Regions from separate parts of the Bacillus sp. CZDM1 genome, predicted to be linked through region 2. Evidence: riboswitches for the same ligand, from Rfam matches in the RefSeq annotation. Region 2 holds a riboswitch; the other holds the start of a gene.
What was found. A riboswitch is a leader RNA that binds a small molecule or an ion and turns the genes downstream of it on or off. The one in region 2 is predicted to bind preQ1.

Region 1 (7,121 bases), on a different contig from region 2:
TTTAAACACCGCGTTTATTACCCCAAAGCAGGGCATGAAGTTGTGGGAGTACTTTGACATTGTTTAATTGACTGTCTTCGACTACCCGATTAACCAGCCACTCATATTTATCCAGCAGCTTTGGGATCAATTCTTGATTATTACCATTCATGATATCATCATTCCCTGCTTGCAGATAAAAAGGAATGCCTTCGTACCTCTTATGAACCATTCTCGCATATTCCAGATCAGCTTCATCAAAAATAACAACCTTTAAACTTACATTATTGTCAAACTGATTTTCGTCAAGATTAATAAAAATCGAATCTAATATTTCAAAATTTGTTTCCATCGTTGAACTTGGCGGTTTAGGAGAAATGGTAAGTTCATCGATTTTTAAAAACCAATCCTGCCATTTGCTTCCCTGTGTTTCAATTCCAATATTAATCTGCTTTTCTTTTAATAAATCAATCAGTGAATCTAGGTGTTTCAATAGTGCGGGGTTTCCCCCTGAGATGGTTACAAAGGAGAACTTGTCTCCACCAAGGGAATGTAATTCATCCCAAATTTCTTCCGCAGTCATTTGCCTTATATCGTCTTTGGCGCTCCCGTCCCAAGTAAAGGCTGAATCACACCAGCTGCAGGAATAATCGCAGCCCGCGGTTCGAACGAACATCGTTACCTGACCAATGACCATCCCCTCGCCTTGAATTGTGGGGCCAAAAATCTCAAGAATTGGAAGTTTTCTCATTCTTCCATCCACTCCCTTCTTGCCTCTGCATAGCTGGCAGGCGTTTCAAAAAGGCGGACAAATTCTACTCTTGCACCGTGGAATTGCTCCTTGTTCTCTTCTTTAGCTAATACTTCTTGCATTTTTTCATATATCCAAACCACGATATTTTCAGCGGTTGTATTCATCGGCGGCAGTGTTTCATTTAGGTATCGATGATCAAGGTGAATTTCTATTTCTTTTTTCCAAATTTCCTTGATATCACCAAAATCCATCATCAATCCTCTGTCATCCACAAAACCGCTTATTCCAAAGATAACTTTGTACGTATGTCCATGGAGATTCTTACATTTTCCTTCATAACAATGTAAATGGTGTGCTGCATCAAAGGTGAATTCTTTACTTACCAAAACACGCTTTGTATGATACTTTAATTCCTTACGCTGAATGTCTTCATCCATTTTCTGAAGTTTATCGACGATTCTAAAGCCGTACATTTTTAGTCCTCCCACTTAGAAAGTCATCGAGTCCGCGTTTTCTTAACACACAGGCTGGACATTCTCCACAGCCGTCAGAAATAACGCCATTGTAGCAGGTTAAGGTTTTTTCACGTACATATTCAAACGCATTTAATTTATCCGCTAATTCCCACGTTTCCGCTTTATTCAGCCACATTAATGGAGTGTGAATAACAAAGTTATCATCCATGGATAGATTCAAGGTAACATTAAGTGATTTGATAAAGATATCACGGCAATCTGGATAGCCGCTGAAATCTGTTTCACAAACACCCGTCACTAAATGCTTGGCACCAATCTGACGAGCTAACACTCCGGCAAAGGTAAGGAACAAAAGGTTTCTTCCTGGAACAAACGTTGAAGGTAGTTCACCATCTTCTCCGTCTTTGACTTCAATATCAGAGCGTGTTAACGCATTGGGTGCAAGCTGGTTCAATAAAGACATATCTAATATATGGTGTCTTACACCTAGTTCATTGGCAATATTTTTTGCACATTCTATTTCTAAACTATGCCTCTGATTATAATCAAATGTGACTGCTTCCACCTCTTTAAATTGTTGTATTGCCCAAAATAAACAGGTAGTACTGTCCTGCCCGCCGCTAAATACGACAATGGCTTTTTCATCTTTTAACATATTTAAGGAAACTCCTTCCAAAATAGAAAAAAGCCGTACCCCAAGATAGAAGTACAGCTTCATCTTAGTTTTTTTAACGAGGGGTGCTAGAACCTCTATTCGTTTATGCTGTTAGTATAATACCATAAAAAAAATGAAAAAAGGAACCATAATTTTTTATTTGACGTTTTTGCTGATGTCCTTTATCATATGGAGAAGATAATACCCGTACTTACACGGGAGAGGTTCATAGCTGATACCCTCTATAAAAAACTATGGATACATGACTCTATGCCATGTCCATACCGGACGTGGCTTTTTGTTTTTTATCCTTGTGGTTTTGTATAGAATGCTGGCTGGGACTCTCCTTCTTAAAAAGTGTTGGGATACATTTTAATGGGGGTTTTTTTATGTCTGGACGTAGCCATGAAGAAGGATTAAAGGATTTAACACTATTAGGTAATCAAAATACAAAATACTCGTTTGAATATGCACCAGAGGTTTTGGAGGCAGTCGATAATCTTCATCCAGAGCGTGATTATTTCGTAAAATTTAACTGTCCTGAATTTACTAGTCTTTGTCCGCTTACGCATCAGCCTGATTTTGCTACGATGTATATTTCTTACATCCCGAATCAAAAAATCGTTGAGAGTAAATCTTTGAAACTCTATTTATTCAGCTTCAGAAATCACGGTGATTTCCATGAGGATTGCGTCAATATTATCATGAACGATTTAATCAAGCTTCTAGATCCTAGATATATTGAAGTTTGGGGGAAATTCACTCCACGCGGTGGAATTTCCATTGATCCATGGTGTAACTACGGGAAACCAGGTACCAAGTTTGAGGAAATGGCGACTTTCCGTTTGATGAACCATGACCTGTATCCAGAAAAAGTAGATAATCGATAATTGAAAACTATTTTTAATACAAATTAAATAGTCTTGTAAACCTATAACGTTTTCCATATGATACATTGAATTTAGCAGACACTAGATGATTGAAGAATGAGTTGATTATATGTTAAATGTTAAAGAAGTTACAGAACAGCTTAGGCTTGAGGGAATTACAAATAGTGAACAAGTTGTCATCCGCTGGATTCTTGATGGAAAAATCAAGGCTAGAAGAACCAAGCACCTTAATCTAGAATACTCGATAAATCCTGTTGATTTAGCATCTTTTATTTTGGAAAAGAAGATTGAGGACAAAACAAAGAAATATGGGATAGATTTTCATCAGTGGGAAAAAACATTCCACGAGAATCAAAAATTCAAAGAAGAAATTGAACAGTTAAAATCCACGATTCGGATTGAACAAGCAAAAAATAGGTCTTTAAAAAGGATGCTAAAAGCTGAGTATGCTCTTTCCGACTCTCCACCTTTGACCCTTACCTCCTTATTGGGTTTAGAACCTGGGGCAGATATGGACGCAATCAGGAAGGAATACAAGAAAATATTAAAGGCCCTCCATCCTGATAGAGGCGGCGACGAACGACTATTTAAAGTTTTTTATGACCACTATGAAAAGGTAAAGGATCCAGCTGCGCGCTGAATCCTTTTTATCTTTTTATAAAACTTGATTCCCTTTTGTTCCGTTAATTGAATAGCTTGCTACTATGTTTGCACTTAATGAGTGAGATACGGAGCAATATTTATCTTTCGATAATTGAATCGCGCGGACTACCTTTTCTTCCGGCAAATCCCCCTCTACTAAGTAATGAATATGAAAATCAGTAAATTTTTTCGGTTCAGTGTCTGCCCGCGTTCCTTCTACCTCCATTGTAAATCCAGTCAGTTCTAATCGCATTTTTTTCAAAATCATCACGATATCGATTCCTGTACAGCCTGCAAGCGAGTATAGGAGCAGTTCTGTTGGTCTAGGACCGCTATTTTGTCCGCCAACTTCTGGTGCTGCGTCCATCCTTAAATCATGCCCTGAAGGTGTTGTACCGGTAAAAGCCATATCCCCTGTCCAGTAAATAGTTGATTTCATTTCCATCGTCCCTTCCTCTATGTAAATTCATCCTTATTTTACCTTAAAAAAAGGTTTTGAACTCATAATTGAGTCCAAAACCTTTTCTATTATTTAAGTAATGACAAATCGATAAGCCCTTTAATATCACTGCTTGGAATATATCCAGCTTCTTTACTGATATCTGCCATTTCCTGAATCACTTGTTCATTGACATCTGTTGTCACCGCTAAACGCGAGAATGCTGCATCCACTTCCTCTTTGTTTAACTCTTTACCAGTAAGGTCCTTTAAGTGCTTGATGACAATTTCTTTACTTTCATCTGGATTGTCCTGGATGAATTTTACCGATTTTTTGTGAGCTTCCAAATACTTCTTAGTTAAGTCCTTGTTTTTCAAAAAGTCTGCTCTAGCTGCAACTACAGTATTGGTTGATTCTTTACCCCAAGCGAACTCATCCCAGTCAAGAAGTAATTTTCCATTTGCTTGGTTTTCCAGTACATATCCCCATGGCTCCTGAGTCGCTGCCGCATCCACTTGTTTTTGGATGAAAAGAGAAACTGTATCAGCTGGAGCTGCAGCGAATAAATCTACAGTACCTCCACTTGTTTTTGCTGTTAAGTCTGCTTCTTTTAGCGCTTTTCGGAGCATGACATCCTGTGTGCTTCCGATAACTGGAATCGCCACTTTCTTACCATCTAAATCAGCTAATTTCTCAACACCGCTGCCTTCAGCCGCAACTAGAACGGCTCCACCATTCACAGCACCGGAGATAAGGTGGTATTCCTTATTTTTCACATAAAAGTTAAGTAATGGACCAGGTCCAACAGTTCCAACGTCAATAGCCTTTGTTGCCATTGCTTCCATAAATAGTCCGCCGTTTGAAACTGTTTTTGTTTCAATCGTTACATCCTTACCGAAAGCTTCTTCAAAATAACCTTTTTCAAGTGCAACAATTGTTGCAATATGTGTTAAGTTTGGAAAATATCCAATCTTAACGTTTTTCACCTCTCCGCCTTCACTTTCGTTGGAAGATTGAGCACAACCACTAAGCAATCCAATGAACAATGCAGTGAAAAATAAATAAAGTATAGATTTTTTCATCATTTTTTCTCTCCTGGCTATTTTATATTTTTATTAAGATCTTTTTCGAATTCCCCATTTTACTTCTACATTGCGTTCGAGCCTTGAAAAAACAACATTGTCCACAATGGTTCCGATGATTGCTATGATAATCATGACAGAAATTACTAAATCCATTTGCCCTAGTGAACGACCCATTTCAAGCAGCTGACCAAGTCCGCCGCCGCCTCCAAGCAATTCACCGGCCATAAGTGCTCGCCATGAGAATGCCCAAGCAATCCTCAGCCCTGAAATAATTTGCGGTACAGATGCTGGAAGGATTACAGTACGCAGAAAGTGAAGACCGCTGGACCCATAGACTTTAGCAACACGCTGATAAAGTTGTGGAACGTTTTTAAAGCCGCTTGTAGCATTCACCGTCATCGTCCATGTTGCTCCAATCGTAACAATAAACAAGATGGAAAAATCATTTAATCCAAACCAGATAATCGCTAGTGGAAACCAGACAATACTTGGAATTGATTGGAGCGCAGTTACGACAAATCCAAGTGTATCCTCGACAAGTTTATATCGCCATATGAAGTAACCAAGTATCAATCCAACAATAATCGCGATCGTAAACCCTAGTAAAATACGTCCAATACTTTTGCCAATGGCAAGTGTGATTTGCCCGCTTAGTAAGCCATTAAAAAGAGTTTCAAAGACTTGAGTTAAGCTTGGAAACATGAAATCGGGAAGGCTGGAAAATCTAGATGTGACTTCCCATATCACCGCTATCACCGCGATGAAGATGATCCGTCTTAAAGCTGTAGTCATCACCCATTTCCTCCTTCAATACTTTTTCAATTTCATCTTGTAATATTGATAAAATTCGTTGTTCCGTATTTAATGTAACACTGTCCGGTGTTACTCCATCCTTCATCGTTGGCACAGGAATGATTTCTTTAATCCTCCCTGGACGAGTGGCAAATACGACCACTTCCTCTGAGAGCAGCACCGCTTCTCTGATATTGTGTGTGATAAAAAAGATGGTTACTTTGGTCTTTCTCCAGATTTCTAGCAATTCTTTATGCAGCACCATTCTAGTTTGTTCATCCAGTGCCGAGAAAGGCTCATCCATTAACAAGATATCAGGCTCCATTACTAGCGCCCTAGCGATTGAAACCCGCTGCTTCATTCCACCTGATAATTCGTGTGGATATGAATTTACATAACGGCTGAGGTGAACCATTTTTAATACATCAAGTGCCTTGGCTTTCGCCTCTTCTTTTGGCATGTTTTTAAGATTCAAACCATAGGTTACATTTTCTAATACGGTCAGCCATGGAAACAAACCTGCTTCTTGGAAAACTACTACTCTTTCAGGTCCAGGTTTTGTAACCAAGTTCCCATCGACACGGATTTCGCCGCTATCGGCTTTGTCGAGTCCAGCAACCAAGTAGAGCAACGTAGACTTCCCGCAGCCTGATGGTCCCACAATCGAAACAAAACTACCTTTTTTAACATTTAAATTTATCCCATCAAGAACTTTCACGTTTTCTTTTCTATCATTTATAAAGCTTTTTTCGATAGAATCAATTGTTAAATACATCTAACGTCACCTCTTTTTTAATCCCAAGTAAATCTATTGGTTTTATTATATTACAAACAATAGGTAAGTCAACTATTATTCTATTATTCCGCAAAATTTTTCCGGAGTTTCTTACTAATTTACTGAATATTTAAATATTTTTCTACAATTGACAAGCAATCTAAATGGATTCCCGTCGTTATTTGCAAGAACTTTACTATTTCTAATAGAATCTGGTGATTCATGTAGATAAGTTTTTTACAGTTCATGCAGGAGAAACTCATACGTTTCTAAAATTAGTAGAGTAGACGAAAGCTAGTCTAATGAATAAGTTGAAAGGTGGTCATTGCCATGAGCCAAGATATTACCCTACAACAAATTGCAGAAGGTGTACCAAAGACACTATTAAATGCATCTGATAGAGACATTGAAGGATTCCAAAAAATCATCGAAGAAACGATAAAATTAAGAGAAGCACATAGAAACCTTCAGAAGATGGTAAAAAGTTTCTCTACTTCTACGATTCAGCGAACGTAAGTATTTTTGAAAAGAAAAAAGACCCATCCTTGGCGAAGGGCTGGGTCTATACATACCTTATAAAGTAAATCATTCATCAATAGAATCTATTACCTTTATAAGGAGATATAAATTTGTA
Region 2 (12,123 bases):
TGGAGACAGGGTCCTAGATATATATGAGGACTGGAGATTACCTATTAATCAGCGGGTAGCCGATCTAGTATCAAAGATGACACTTGCTGAAAAAGCAGGATTAATGCTGATTAACACACATACTCCAATCTCGAATCCAGCAGATGGCAGATATGTAAAAGCAGATGATTCGATGATTGTCGGCAAAAACATGCGCTACGTCATCTTCCGTCAAACCCCGACTGTAGATGTGATCGCAAAATATACGAATCAGCTCCAAGAATTAGGAGAGGCATCAAGATTAGGAATCCCGGTTGTTGTTACATCGAACCCACGGAATCATGCCTCCACAGATTACACGAATATTGCTGCAAGTGAGGGTCAACATTCTTTTTGGCCAGGACCATTAGGTTTTGCAGCAGCAGGTGATACGGAAGCTGTAAATGAATTCTCTGAAATTGCTGCACAGGAATGGAGAGCTGCCGGAATTCGCAAAGTCTATGGGTATACGGCAGATATCGCTACAGACCCACTATGGGCAAGAATTGAAGATACATTCGGTGAGGATCCAAAAGTTGCTTCAGATATGATTTATAACGTTATCAAAGGATTTCAAGGAGAAAAACTTGGTAAAGACAGTGTGGCAATAACCGTAAAGCATTTCCCAGGTGGCGGAGCACGTGATAATGGTTTGGATCCTCATTTTATTGAAGGTAAATTCAATCCATATCCAACTGAGGGAAGTCTGCTTAAGTATCACATTCCTCCTTTCGAGGCAGCTATCGCAGCGGATGTATCGTCTATCATGCCTTATTACGCTTATCCAAGCAATGATAGTGCTGATCAAGGATTGCCATGGTACAGTGAAGACAAGCAATTTGAAGAAGTTGGCTTTGCATTAAACAAAGCAATCTTAACAGATTTCTTACGCGGCCAGCTTGGTTTCAAAGGATATGTTAACTCCGATACGGGTGCTGTTGGAAATAATGCTTGGGGTGCAGAAGCTTTAACACCGGTAGAAAAAATGGCGAAAGCAATAAAAGCAGGCACAGATATTATCTCTGGATCTTCTAATCCACAGCTCATTATTGATGCAGTTAATTCTGGTATCCTTTCAGAAGAGGAAGTTAACGAATCTGTATCCTTATTGCTAACAGAAATGATGAATTTGGGTCTATTTGAAGACCCATATGTAGATCCACAAAATGCTCTAGATGTGGTAGATAATCCAGATGTACAGCAACTAGCAGATGAAGCACATCATAAGTCCATTGTTCTATTACGCAATGATAAAAATCTATTGCCTTTGAAAGATGCAAAGCTTAAAGGCGTAAAACTATATGTCGAGATGTTCCCTGGTGGAACGGATGGAGCGAGCACTAAGGGATTAATCGAGACCATTAAAAAGCACGATCCTTCTATTACCATTACTAATAATCTTGCAGAGGCTACACATGCATATGTTTATGTTAAACCAGTTCAGTCAAACTGGGATAATAATCCAAGAATCACTGTGGGTCCTGAGACAGGAATCACTAATGTCGATAGAATTATCGATATTCAAAAAACGGTTCCGACTATCACAGCTGTAAACATGACCAATCCATGGATACTTGATGAAATTGAACCAAATGCAGCAGCATTAATCGGCACTTTTGGTACAAAGGCTGAGGCTATCGTTGATGTTATTCGTGGAGAATTTAATCCTATCGGAAAACTTCCATTTGCGCTTCCTGCTAGTATGACAGCAGTAGACAACGAAGTCGGAGATGTTCCTAGTTTTGCACCAGAAGAAGATCCTGCATATGCTTATGTAAATAAATCTGGTAACGCATATAAGTATGGATTTGGTCTTTCCTACAATCAAGGTAAAGCGATAGGAAAGCCCGATCATGGTGGCGAAACAGGAAAACCTGATTATGCCGGAAAATCCTCGAAAGAATAAAAATTTGCACAATTTAAGATTGATATAAAAAGAGATGCTGCTTGATTCCCTCAAGCAGCATCTCTTTTATCTATACTCTTTTTTCGAAATTAACTCGTTTGTTAATGAAATAAATAATCGGCATACCTACTGCCATCACAACAAATTCCCCTACAGCCACAGTCAGCCAAGTAAATAAGAATGGCAATTCGAAGGCAAGGTTTAATTCCCAAGCAATCAAGAACATAGTGAAGGTGAAGACAACGGTATTCACAATCATACGAGCCCAGATTCCTTTAATGAAACGTGCGGATAAAATTGTAATCGATAAGGCTAATAGTGATTGGCCGACACCGAAAACAAGGTCATAGGCGACCATCGGTGAAAAGAATAGGTTTGATAAAAATACTCCAATAATGATTCCGAAGATATACTTCTTATTGAAAACAATAAGATGATTGAACATTTCGGAAACACGGAATTGGATATTTGTGAAACCAAAGGGTGCGATTAAACCGGAAACAGCAATGTATAAAGCTGCCAGTATCGCGTTAACAACAAGTGTTTTTATTTTCATATTCAGTTCTCTCCTTAGTTTTTTTACGTGGGAGGTTTTCGAACCACGTTTTTCTGACAAAATAATATATTAATCTATCACAATAGACTCGTCAATACAAAGCAAGCACTATCGCCTGTGATTAATAAATTATTATCAGTAAAGTATATATTTATGGATAATATTTCCCTTTTTGCACATTCTAATAGTAAAAAAAGGGAAGTCTACTTTATGGATAATAAAAAAAAGTATTTATTAGTTATTATGTTATTGCCATGGCTGACGGTACCATTCCTTGGAAAAAAAGCGATAAAACGCTTTTCCATAACCTCTCTGTTTATTGGTCTCTTGGTAGGTGCACAGTCTGTTTACGCCCATAAAAAAGGCTGGTGGCGAGTTTATCCACAATTATTTCCAAACATGATAGGTGAACTTCCATTTATTATCGGACCCTTTTATGTTGGAGCTATTTGGATTTTGAAATTTACATATGGTAAATTCCTGCGGTACACTTTAATAAATCTTGTTGTAGATACTTTCCATATTTATATATTTGCGGTTTGGTTAAGAAGAATGGGAATTGCTTCGCTTATCCGATTGAAAAATTATCAGGGGTTACTTTTATTCTCGGTAAATGCAGTCATTATGTATGGAGTTCAGCGGCTGATTGATAAAAAAGTAAATCCAGAAAAACCTAGATCATTAATAAAAAGAATTTTATCCTAAATAATTTACGAAAGGCCAGACTCTGTAATTGTGTTCTGGCCTAGATTTATTATAAAAATAGATAAAATAATGCTAGAGGATATCCCCATCTAAAACTTCATGCTATTATATTTCTTGTATATCCAATACTATGGTTGAATAATATTCAGAATATTAATAAAATAGAGTGTGAGGGGGGTTTGGATGAAACCCATTATTGCTTTAGAAAATGTATCATTTTCATATAAAATCAATGAGAATAGTTCGGTAGAAGTTCTAAAAGATATCTCTTTTTCTATTTTCCCAGGTGAATATGTTGCTATTATAGGACATAATGGTTCGGGAAAATCAACATTATCCAAGCATTTTAATGGACTCCTGACACCTGGCTCAGGGGATGTTTGGGTTCATGGGTACAATACGAAGGACGATAGCAAGAAGCTTGACATTCGTAAAGGAGTTGGGATGGTCTTTCAACATCCCGACAATCAAATTGTTGCGACCATTGTCGAGGAAGACGTAGCTTTCGGATTAGAGAATATCGGAGTACCGAGAGCAGAAATGAAGCAAAGAATCGATGAGGCTTTAGGGGTCGTGAAGATGTCGGAATTTCGGAAAAGACCTCCACACCACCTATCAGGAGGACAAAAGCAAAGAGTGGCCATTGCTGGAGTGCTGGCAATGCGGCCAGACTGTATTGTTTTCGATGAGTCCACGAGTATGCTTGATACCTTTGGCAGAAACGAAGTCCTTCAGGTTATGAGAAAAATGAATGAAATGGGCATGACGATTATTACGGTTACCCATCGTATGTCAGAAGCGGCAGAAGCAGACCGTATTATCGTAGTGGAAGACGGGAAAATTGTGATGGATGGAATTCCTCGTGAAATTTTTAAACATAAAGAGGTTTTAATGCAATTGCAATTAGATATTCCCGCTGTTAGTCAGATGGCTGAAATTATTCATAATAAAATTCCAACATTTTCGAAAGAGTTAATCCATGAGAATGAACTGATTAATGAAGTTAAGAGAGTTTCAAAAGAGAGGACCGGGGAGGTAGTATAATGCCGATCATCGAAATAGAAAACCTATCTCATACATACATGAAGGGAACTCCAATGGAGCATAAAGCTTTAAGGGGGACAAGCATGGTGGTAAATGAGGGGGAATGTATCGCCATTATTGGGCATACCGGTTCAGGGAAATCTACCCTTATCCAGCATTTTAATGGCCTGATTCGGCCAGATTCGGGGAAAGTCACCATTGATGGAGTAGATTTATCGAAGAAACGAATGGATATAAAAGCCTTGAGGAGAAAGGTTGGCCTCGTTTTTCAAAACCCGGAGGATCAAATTTTTGAAAAACTAATTGGCGATGATATTGCATATGGACCTTTTAAGCTTGGTTTGCCTTTAAAAGAGGTAAGGGAGCGGGTTAAATGGGCAATGGATATGGTTGGGTTGGATTTTGAGGAAATGAAGGATCGACAAACCTTTGCTTTAAGCGGCGGACAGAAGCGAAAAGTTGCACTTGCCGGTATACTGGCGTTAAAGCCGAAGATACTTGTTCTTGATGAACCAACAGCAGGACTTGACCCAAGGTCCCGCAATGAATTGTTGGATAAAATAAAATCCCTTAATAAACTGGAAAATTTAACGGTTATTTTCGTTTCGCACAATATGGAGGAAGTTGCCTATTTGGCGGACAGAATTTATGTAATGGCAAATGGGACGGATGTGCTAAATGGTTCTCCAGAGGATATTTTTACAGACAAGGTAAGTCTGCAGCGTTATGAAATCGGAACACCTGAAACGGTACAAGCTTTATACAGGCTGAAAGACCTTGGATACAATGTAAATACTTCTGCGTTCGCGATTTCGGAAGCAGCTAATGAAATCATAAAGGTTCTTGCCAATGGAGAGGGGGAGAATCGTGGCTAGTGAATTTGAGTTATCAAGAAATATTACGATTGGTCAATACGTACCAACGGGTTCCTTTATACATCGTCTTGACCCTAGAATAAAGCTGTTAGTGTTCACTATACTTGTATTAGCTATTGCCCTAAACACTAGTTATCTAGGGAATGCTCTTGGACTCTTATTATCCATTTATTTATTCTGGACATCCAAAATCCCTGTCAGTTATGGGTTATCGGGCATTAAACCTGCTATTCCCTTTATCATTATATTGGCTGTGCTGCAGCTTATCTTCCAAGGGAATGTATTTTCTGGCGGGACGGTATTTTTTGAGTATGGATTTATCTTGATTACGAGTGAGAGTATTCGACTTGTGATCGTTTCAGCCGTACGTTTTGTGGAAATTATTTTATTAAGCAGTGTTCTTACGCTATCCACATCAACAACGGAGTTAACCCATGCCATTCAAAGTCTTTTAAGTCCATTAAAAAGAATAAAATTTCCTGTCCATGAAATTTCATTAATTATTACCATTGCGATTCGCTTTGTACCAACCTTTGCGATTGAAATGGAGAAAATGATTAAAGCACAAGCCTCAAGAGGGGCGGATTTCGGATCGGGAGAATGGTGGAGAATTATTCAGAGGACCAAGGATATGCTGCCAATTATTATCCCCTTATTTAATATTGCGTTATCTAGGGCAGAGGATTTAATTTTGGCGATGGAATCTCGGTGCTATACTCCTGGGAATGATAGGAGTTCCTATTCCGTTTACAAAGCAATCGGACGAGATTACTTAGTATTAATGATTGGGCTATTATTTTCAGCACTACTACTTTTTTATCACTTTCCATATTAGATAAATAAAAGGGGGAGAAATAGAATGAAAGGTTCATTAAGTGTTCGTAATATTGTCATTGCTGGGGTGCTTGGGGCAGTTGCTATCCTTTTAGGTGTCACTCGGTTAGGATATATTCCCGTACCTACTGCTGCTGGAAATGCAACAATTATGCATATCCCTGCGATTATTGGCGGAATCATGCAGGGGCCGGTTGTAGGAGCCATCGTCGGAGTTATCTTTGGTGTTTCCTCTTTCTTAAATGCTACCGTTCCGCTGTTCAAAGATCCATTAGTAGCTATTCTTCCTAGACTTTTTATTGGTATTGTCGCGTGGCTTGTATATGTGGGGATTCGTAGAAAGAGTGAATACCTTGCGATTGGGACTGCAGCATTCTTAGGGACCTTGACTAATACCGTCCTTGTTTTAACCATGGCCGTAGTTAGAGGTTACATGGGTGCTGAAGTAGCTTGGACGGTTGCGATCACGAGTGGAATTCCAGAAGCAGTCGTTGGGACGGTTGTGACATTAGCAGTTGTTTTAGCATGGAAGCAAATTGGTAAAGGCAAGAAATCTAAGATATCAGAAGATCTATAGCCTTATTACATTGAAATCAACCCATTGAGGCTTAGGCATCAATGGGTTGATTTAATTAAGTACATTGTAAAGGGGAATAATATGTTACATCATGTTGAGATATATGTTTCAAACCTTTCTAAAAGTGTAGAATTTTGGGGCTGGCTGCTGCCTGAATTGGGATATGAACAGTATCAAAAATGGGATTCCGGTATTAGCTGGAAGTATCAAGAAACCTACCTTGTATTCGTACAAGCCGAAGAACGATATTTGGATGTTCCTTTCCATCGTTGCAGAGCAGGGCTGAATCATCTTGCCTTTCATGGCAAATCAAGGGAACATATTGATGAAATAACACAGGCTCTACTTGAGAAGGGAATACAAATTTTATACAAAGACAAGCATCCGTATGCCGGTGGAAAAGACTATTATGCTGTTTTTTTCGAGGACCCGGATCGTATTAAAGTAGAACTAGTTGCACCAAGCATGGCTTAAGGATTTTTCGAAAGTGTGATATACATCACGAAAGTCCATCGCTTTTATCTTTATAATCGAAAGAAAGTAAAAGGGGTGTAGGAATGGAATATAACTTTAAATCACTTTATAGTGAAATTGGCGGTCAGGAAACGATTGATAAGCTCGTTGCAGCCTTTTACCCTCGGGTATATGCAGATCCAGAATTAAGACCATTGTTTGAAGGGGACATGGAGGAAATTATGAGGAAGCAAAGAATGTTCCTTCCACAATTCTTAGGAGGTCCAGCGCTTTACAGCCAGGAATTCGGCCCGCCGGCAATGCGGCATCGTCATCTTCCTTTTGAAGTAACACCAAGAAGAGCACAGTGCTGGCTTCGTTGTATGAAGGAAGCCTTTCAAGAGATTGGTCTTTATGATACACCAGCAGGGCTTGCTTTTTATGATCGGTTAACACAAGTTGCTGGGATAATGGTTAATAGTCCGGATAGAGAGTAGAGCAGCAAAAGGGTGTCCACAAACTGGGCACCCTTTTGCTGCTCTTTTTTTTACAATAGGAAAAAGAATGAAACTTTTGTAAATTTATATATGAATATTTCACTATCTTTATTTACAGAATGTTAACCAAGTCTAAATGGTGACTACATATGGGCTAAACAATTTCCCTATACAATTTTATTTGTAGTAACAGACATATAAAAGGGAGATGGAGAAAAATGAAAAAGGCATTTGTGATTGGAGCAGGCCTGGCTTTTAGTTTATTATTTAGTCCTTTTCAACAGGCTTTTGCAGCAGAAACAACTGGGGAGCTGCGAAAAGTGGATAATGTTGCTCACCGTGGTGCAACAGGTTATGCACCGGAAAATACGATTGCCGCTTTTGATAAAGGCGTGGAAATGAAAGCTGATTACATTGAAATTGATGTCCAAAGAAGTAAGGATGGGGAATTGGTCATCATTCATGATAATACGGTTGACAGAACAACAGATGGTACTGGCTATGTGAAAGACTTAACCTTTGAACAGATTAGAAGTCTTGATGCAGGCAGTTGGAAGGGCGAGCAATTTACAGGTGAGAAAATTCCTACATTTGATGAAATTCTTGACCGCTATCATGGTAAAACTGGTATTTTAATAGAATTAAAATCACCTGAACTTTATCCTGGAATTGAAGCACAGGTTGCGCAGAAACTAATAGAGCGAAACCTCGATAAACCGCAAAATGAAAAAATTATTATTCAATCCTTTAATTTTGAATCTATGAAAATAACAAACAGCTTACTTCCAAAAGTGCCGATTGGTGTCCTAACATCCAATAGAGCCCACACAACAGAACAAGCTTTGAAAGAATTTGCAACGTATGCGGATTACTTTAACCCAAGCTACGGAATCGTAACAAAAGAATTGGTTGATCAAGTGCACGCGCTTGGAATGAAAATTCAATCTTGGACAGTTCGCAGCCAAGAAGCAGCTGATTTTCTTTTAGAAATGAACGTAGATGGAATTATTACCGATTATCCTGATTACGTAGATCCAAGAAAATAGGACAAACTATCACCAAAAGAGGGAAAGCTTTCATTCCTCTTTTTTCTATTATTCCAGACATCTGTATTGCTCAGGAGCAACACTATACCTATTATGAAATACGTATCCATTTATGTGATACGAATGGCCGCAAACTAAAATATTTGTTGCCATAAAAATCTACCAAATGATAGAATTTTGGCTCGACAAAGGAAGCGCCTGAAGCACAAATCAACAGCCCAATTTAACACAGCCAATAAATATAAAAGGAAAGGGCTGCTAGAGCTCTTTCCTTTTTACTTAGGCTGTGTTTTTATTCATTGTTGATTTTCGTGTAAGGTTGATCATTCATAGGCGGAGAATTTCCGGCTATTGTAGATAAAGGAACCTTTAGAAGCCGATATAAGCGGAAATATTCCGGTTAACTGCTTTAAATAAGACAAAATCCAATGATTTGGATACCATAAGCGGAAAACCTCCGCTTATTATGAAGGTAAAAATGGCTATTTCCCAATTTAAGCGGAAATTCTCCGCTTATTTTCCAAACACAGTAAAATCAACAACCAGCTTTAACACAGCCTTTACTTATATTCCAAAATTGCAAATCCATTGCCCTGCAGCTGGATAGTATCATTTGATAACTGTACTTCCGTATCATCCCAAAGGTTTTTAACTGTTTTTCCAGTTAACTGTTCAGGCAGTGGATATTCCACCGAATTCTCACTCGTATTAAGGATGACCAAGATAGTATTATCATCATTTGACTTCATATAGGCCAGGCATTTATCGTGGTTTCCAGGGTCAATAAAGGTAAGTTCACCGGCATTTCTTAGTAAAGGATGCTCCTGACGCAGTTGAATTAGTCTTTGTATATGATGAAACAAATCAGTATTTTGATTTTCCTTATCCCATTCCATACATTTTCGGCAGCCTGGATCCTGAGAGCCGCTCATTCCTATTTCATCCCCATAATAAATACAAGGAGTTCCGATGAAGGTTAACAACAAGGTAAATACTTGCTTAACCCTGTCCATATCCTCCTCGCATTCCGTTAAGATTCTAGGAGTATCGTGACTGCCAACTAGATTAAATGCCACTTCGTTAATATTCCTAGTGTACATATGAATCACACCGGTCATGCTCTCAACAAATTCTTTTGCCGTAATGGTTTGCATTGCCAGGAGCTTAAGGATATTCGTTGTAAAAGGATAATTCATGACCGCATCAAATTGGTCTCCCCGGAGCCAGGGCATCGAGTCATGCCATATTTCCCCTAATATATATAGGTCCGGCTTGATAGTCTTTACCTCTTTTCGGAATTCTCTCCAAAAGGCGTGGTCCACTTCATTCGCCACATCGAGCCTCCAGCCGTCAATATCAAACTCTCTCACCCAATAACGCCCAACCTCTAACAAATATTCCTTTACCTCTGGATTCTCCGTTTTCAGTTTAGGCATAAAGGGTGTAAAGGCAAAAGTATCATAGTTGGCTTGTGGTTCAGTGATAACCGGAAACTCATGGATATGGAACCAATCCTTATATAATGACTGTTCTCCTTTTTCCAAGACATCTTGAAAAGGAGGGAAGTAAAACCCACTATGGTTGAATACGGCATCCAGCATTACTTTAATTCCATTTTGATGACAAGCAGTCACTAATTCCTTAAAGGTTTCCTTTGTTCCGAACTGTGGATCTATCTCCATGTAGTCAATCGTATCGTATTTATGGTTGGAATATGCTTTGAATATAGGAGTAAAGTATATCCCTGTAATACCTAGTTCTTTTAGGTAAGGGATATTTTGAATCACTCCTTCTAGATCACCCCCGAAAAAATTCGTGGGTGTTGGATCTTCACTGCCCCAATCTAGCACACCTTCAGGATCATGCTTTGTATTTCCATTTGCAAATCTTTCAGGGAATATCTGATACCAGACAGTATCCTTTACCCAAGAAGGTGCTTTGAAGATATCTGCACTGTTCATATAAGGAAAACAGAAATAGTATGCAGTATCATCTAATGGAGGTTCAGAATAAAAACCCTTTTCAGTAAAACATACAGTTTCAGTGCCATCATCCATAATAAATCCATAGCGGAGGCGTCTGAACGGTGGATTTATAGCTGCAAACCAATAATCAAATAACTGGTCTGATCCACTTTTCCTCATAGGAGCAGTTGTTGGCTGCCATTGATTTTTCTTCCAATCATAGGGATCCCCATGTACTAGAGTGACCGTTTTAAGGTCATTCTTTTTTGTGCGAACTGTAATGTGTAGTTCATTATTTGCGCAAACGCATGCATAATTATCTTTAGGTCGATGATATATCGCTTCCTTTAACAATTGAGACAGCTCCTTCTTGATTCTTATTTATTTAAAGGTTATTGCACCCGTATAAGCTTGTCAATAGTATAAAAATAAGATTGTTGAGTCACCTGAGTATATTGGAATTCTGGAAATTTATGAACGAGCTTATAAAAAAAGTAGTTGTAAAATTGAAAAATGGGCTTATAATGAAATTATGTTGCGCAAACGCTTTCGCAAATGAAAGCGCTAACGAATACTTGTGCGATGTGCATGTTTCCTATTCAAATTACAGGAGGAGAAAAAATGAAAAAAGCACTTTCGATTTTCATGATGGTTGTTTTAGTGTTAGGTGTTCTTTCAGCTTGCGGACCAAAAAGAGAAACAGCAGGCACGAATGACACTGGGAAAAAGGAAGAAACAGTAAAACCAGAAAAACTAGTAGTTTGGGAAGATAAAGATAAATCAGGCTGGTTAGAAAAGGTAGCAGCTGATTTCGAAAAAGAATATGGAATTAAAATTGAGTATAAAGAAGTTGAAATGGCAACAAAAATGCGCGATCAGCTGCGACTTGACGGCCCAGCCGGGACTGGCCCAGATATCGTAACATTACCTCACGATCAAATTGGTCAAGTGGTAACAGAAGGGCTTCTTGCAGAACTTAAATTAGATAAAGAAGTTACGGATAAATTCTCGCAATCATCTATTGATGCACAAACATATGATGGGAAAGTTTATGGACTTCCAAAGTCCTCTGAAACACCAGTATTTGTTTACAATAAAGATTTAATGAAGGAAGCTCCAAAGACAATGGATGAGCTTTACGCATTCTCAAAAGATTTCACGAAAGATGGAAAGTTCGGTTTCTTAGGACTTTGGGATAACTTCTATTTCGCTTATGGAATCATCGGCGGTATGGGAGGATATGTTTTCAATAATAACGGTGGAACGCTTGATCCTGCAGACATCGGCTTAAATAACAAAGGTGCTGTTGATGGTACTGAATATATCCAAAAATGGTACTCAGAAGGATTATTCCCTAATGGTATCATCGGTGAAAATGGCGGATCTGCAATGGACGGTCTTTTCACAGAAGGTAAAGTGGCTGCTGTTATGAACGGACCATGGTCCTTCCAGCCATACAAAGATGCTGGTATTAATATCGGTGTTGCAGCTCTTCCAACTCTTCCAAACGGCGACCATGTAAAAACATTTATGGGTGTTAAAGGATGGCATGTATCTGCTTACTCTAAAAACCAAGAATGGGCTGCTAAATTCTTAGAGTTTATTACGAATGATGAAAACGCGAAATACCGTTTTGAACAAACTGCTG

Region 1: it holds a riboswitch for preQ1, as region 2 does, so the genes downstream of both, queF (preQ(1) synthase) here and ACY3XC_RS26395 (QueT transporter family protein) in region 2, are expected to answer to the same signal.

Annotation. Positions count from the first base shown of each region.
Region 1 is NZ_JBUESO010000004.1:197,183-204,303, forward strand. Features, by position in the region: gene queE (7-carboxy-7-deazaguanine synthase QueE) at 2-730, opposite strand; gene queD (6-carboxytetrahydropterin synthase QueD) at 727-1,206, opposite strand; gene queC (7-cyano-7-deazaguanine synthase QueC) at 1,193-1,864, opposite strand; PreQ1 riboswitch class I at 2,080-2,126, shown strand; gene queF (preQ(1) synthase) at 2,254-2,754, shown strand; gene ACY3XC_RS11185 (J domain-containing protein) at 2,864-3,394, shown strand; gene ACY3XC_RS11190 (OsmC family protein) at 3,410-3,835, opposite strand; gene ACY3XC_RS11195 (aliphatic sulfonate ABC transporter substrate-binding protein) at 3,925-4,920, opposite strand; gene ACY3XC_RS11200 (ABC transporter permease) at 4,951-5,712, opposite strand; gene ACY3XC_RS11205 (ABC transporter ATP-binding protein) at 5,645-6,487, opposite strand; gene ACY3XC_RS11210 (hypothetical protein) at 6,818-7,003, shown strand; gene ACY3XC_RS11215 (aspartyl-phosphate phosphatase Spo0E family protein) at 7,080-7,121, opposite strand, start outside.
Region 2 is NZ_JBUESO010000020.1:30,126-42,248, forward strand. Features, by position in the region: gene ACY3XC_RS26390 (glycoside hydrolase family 3 protein) at 1-1,924, shown strand, start outside; gene ACY3XC_RS26395 (QueT transporter family protein) at 1,995-2,480, opposite strand; PreQ1 riboswitch class I at 2,489-2,533, opposite strand; gene ACY3XC_RS26400 (hypothetical protein) at 2,691-3,185, shown strand; gene ACY3XC_RS26405 (energy-coupling factor transporter ATPase) at 3,369-4,229, shown strand; gene ACY3XC_RS26410 (energy-coupling factor transporter ATPase) at 4,229-5,104, shown strand; gene ACY3XC_RS26415 (energy-coupling factor transporter transmembrane component T family protein) at 5,097-5,939, shown strand; gene ACY3XC_RS26420 (ECF transporter S component) at 5,964-6,515, shown strand; gene ACY3XC_RS26425 (VOC family protein) at 6,597-6,989, shown strand; gene ACY3XC_RS26430 (globin domain-containing protein) at 7,073-7,465, shown strand; gene ACY3XC_RS26435 (glycerophosphodiester phosphodiesterase) at 7,684-8,511, shown strand; gene ACY3XC_RS26440 (alpha-glycosidase) at 9,072-10,829, opposite strand; gene ACY3XC_RS26445 (extracellular solute-binding protein) at 11,097-12,123, shown strand, end outside.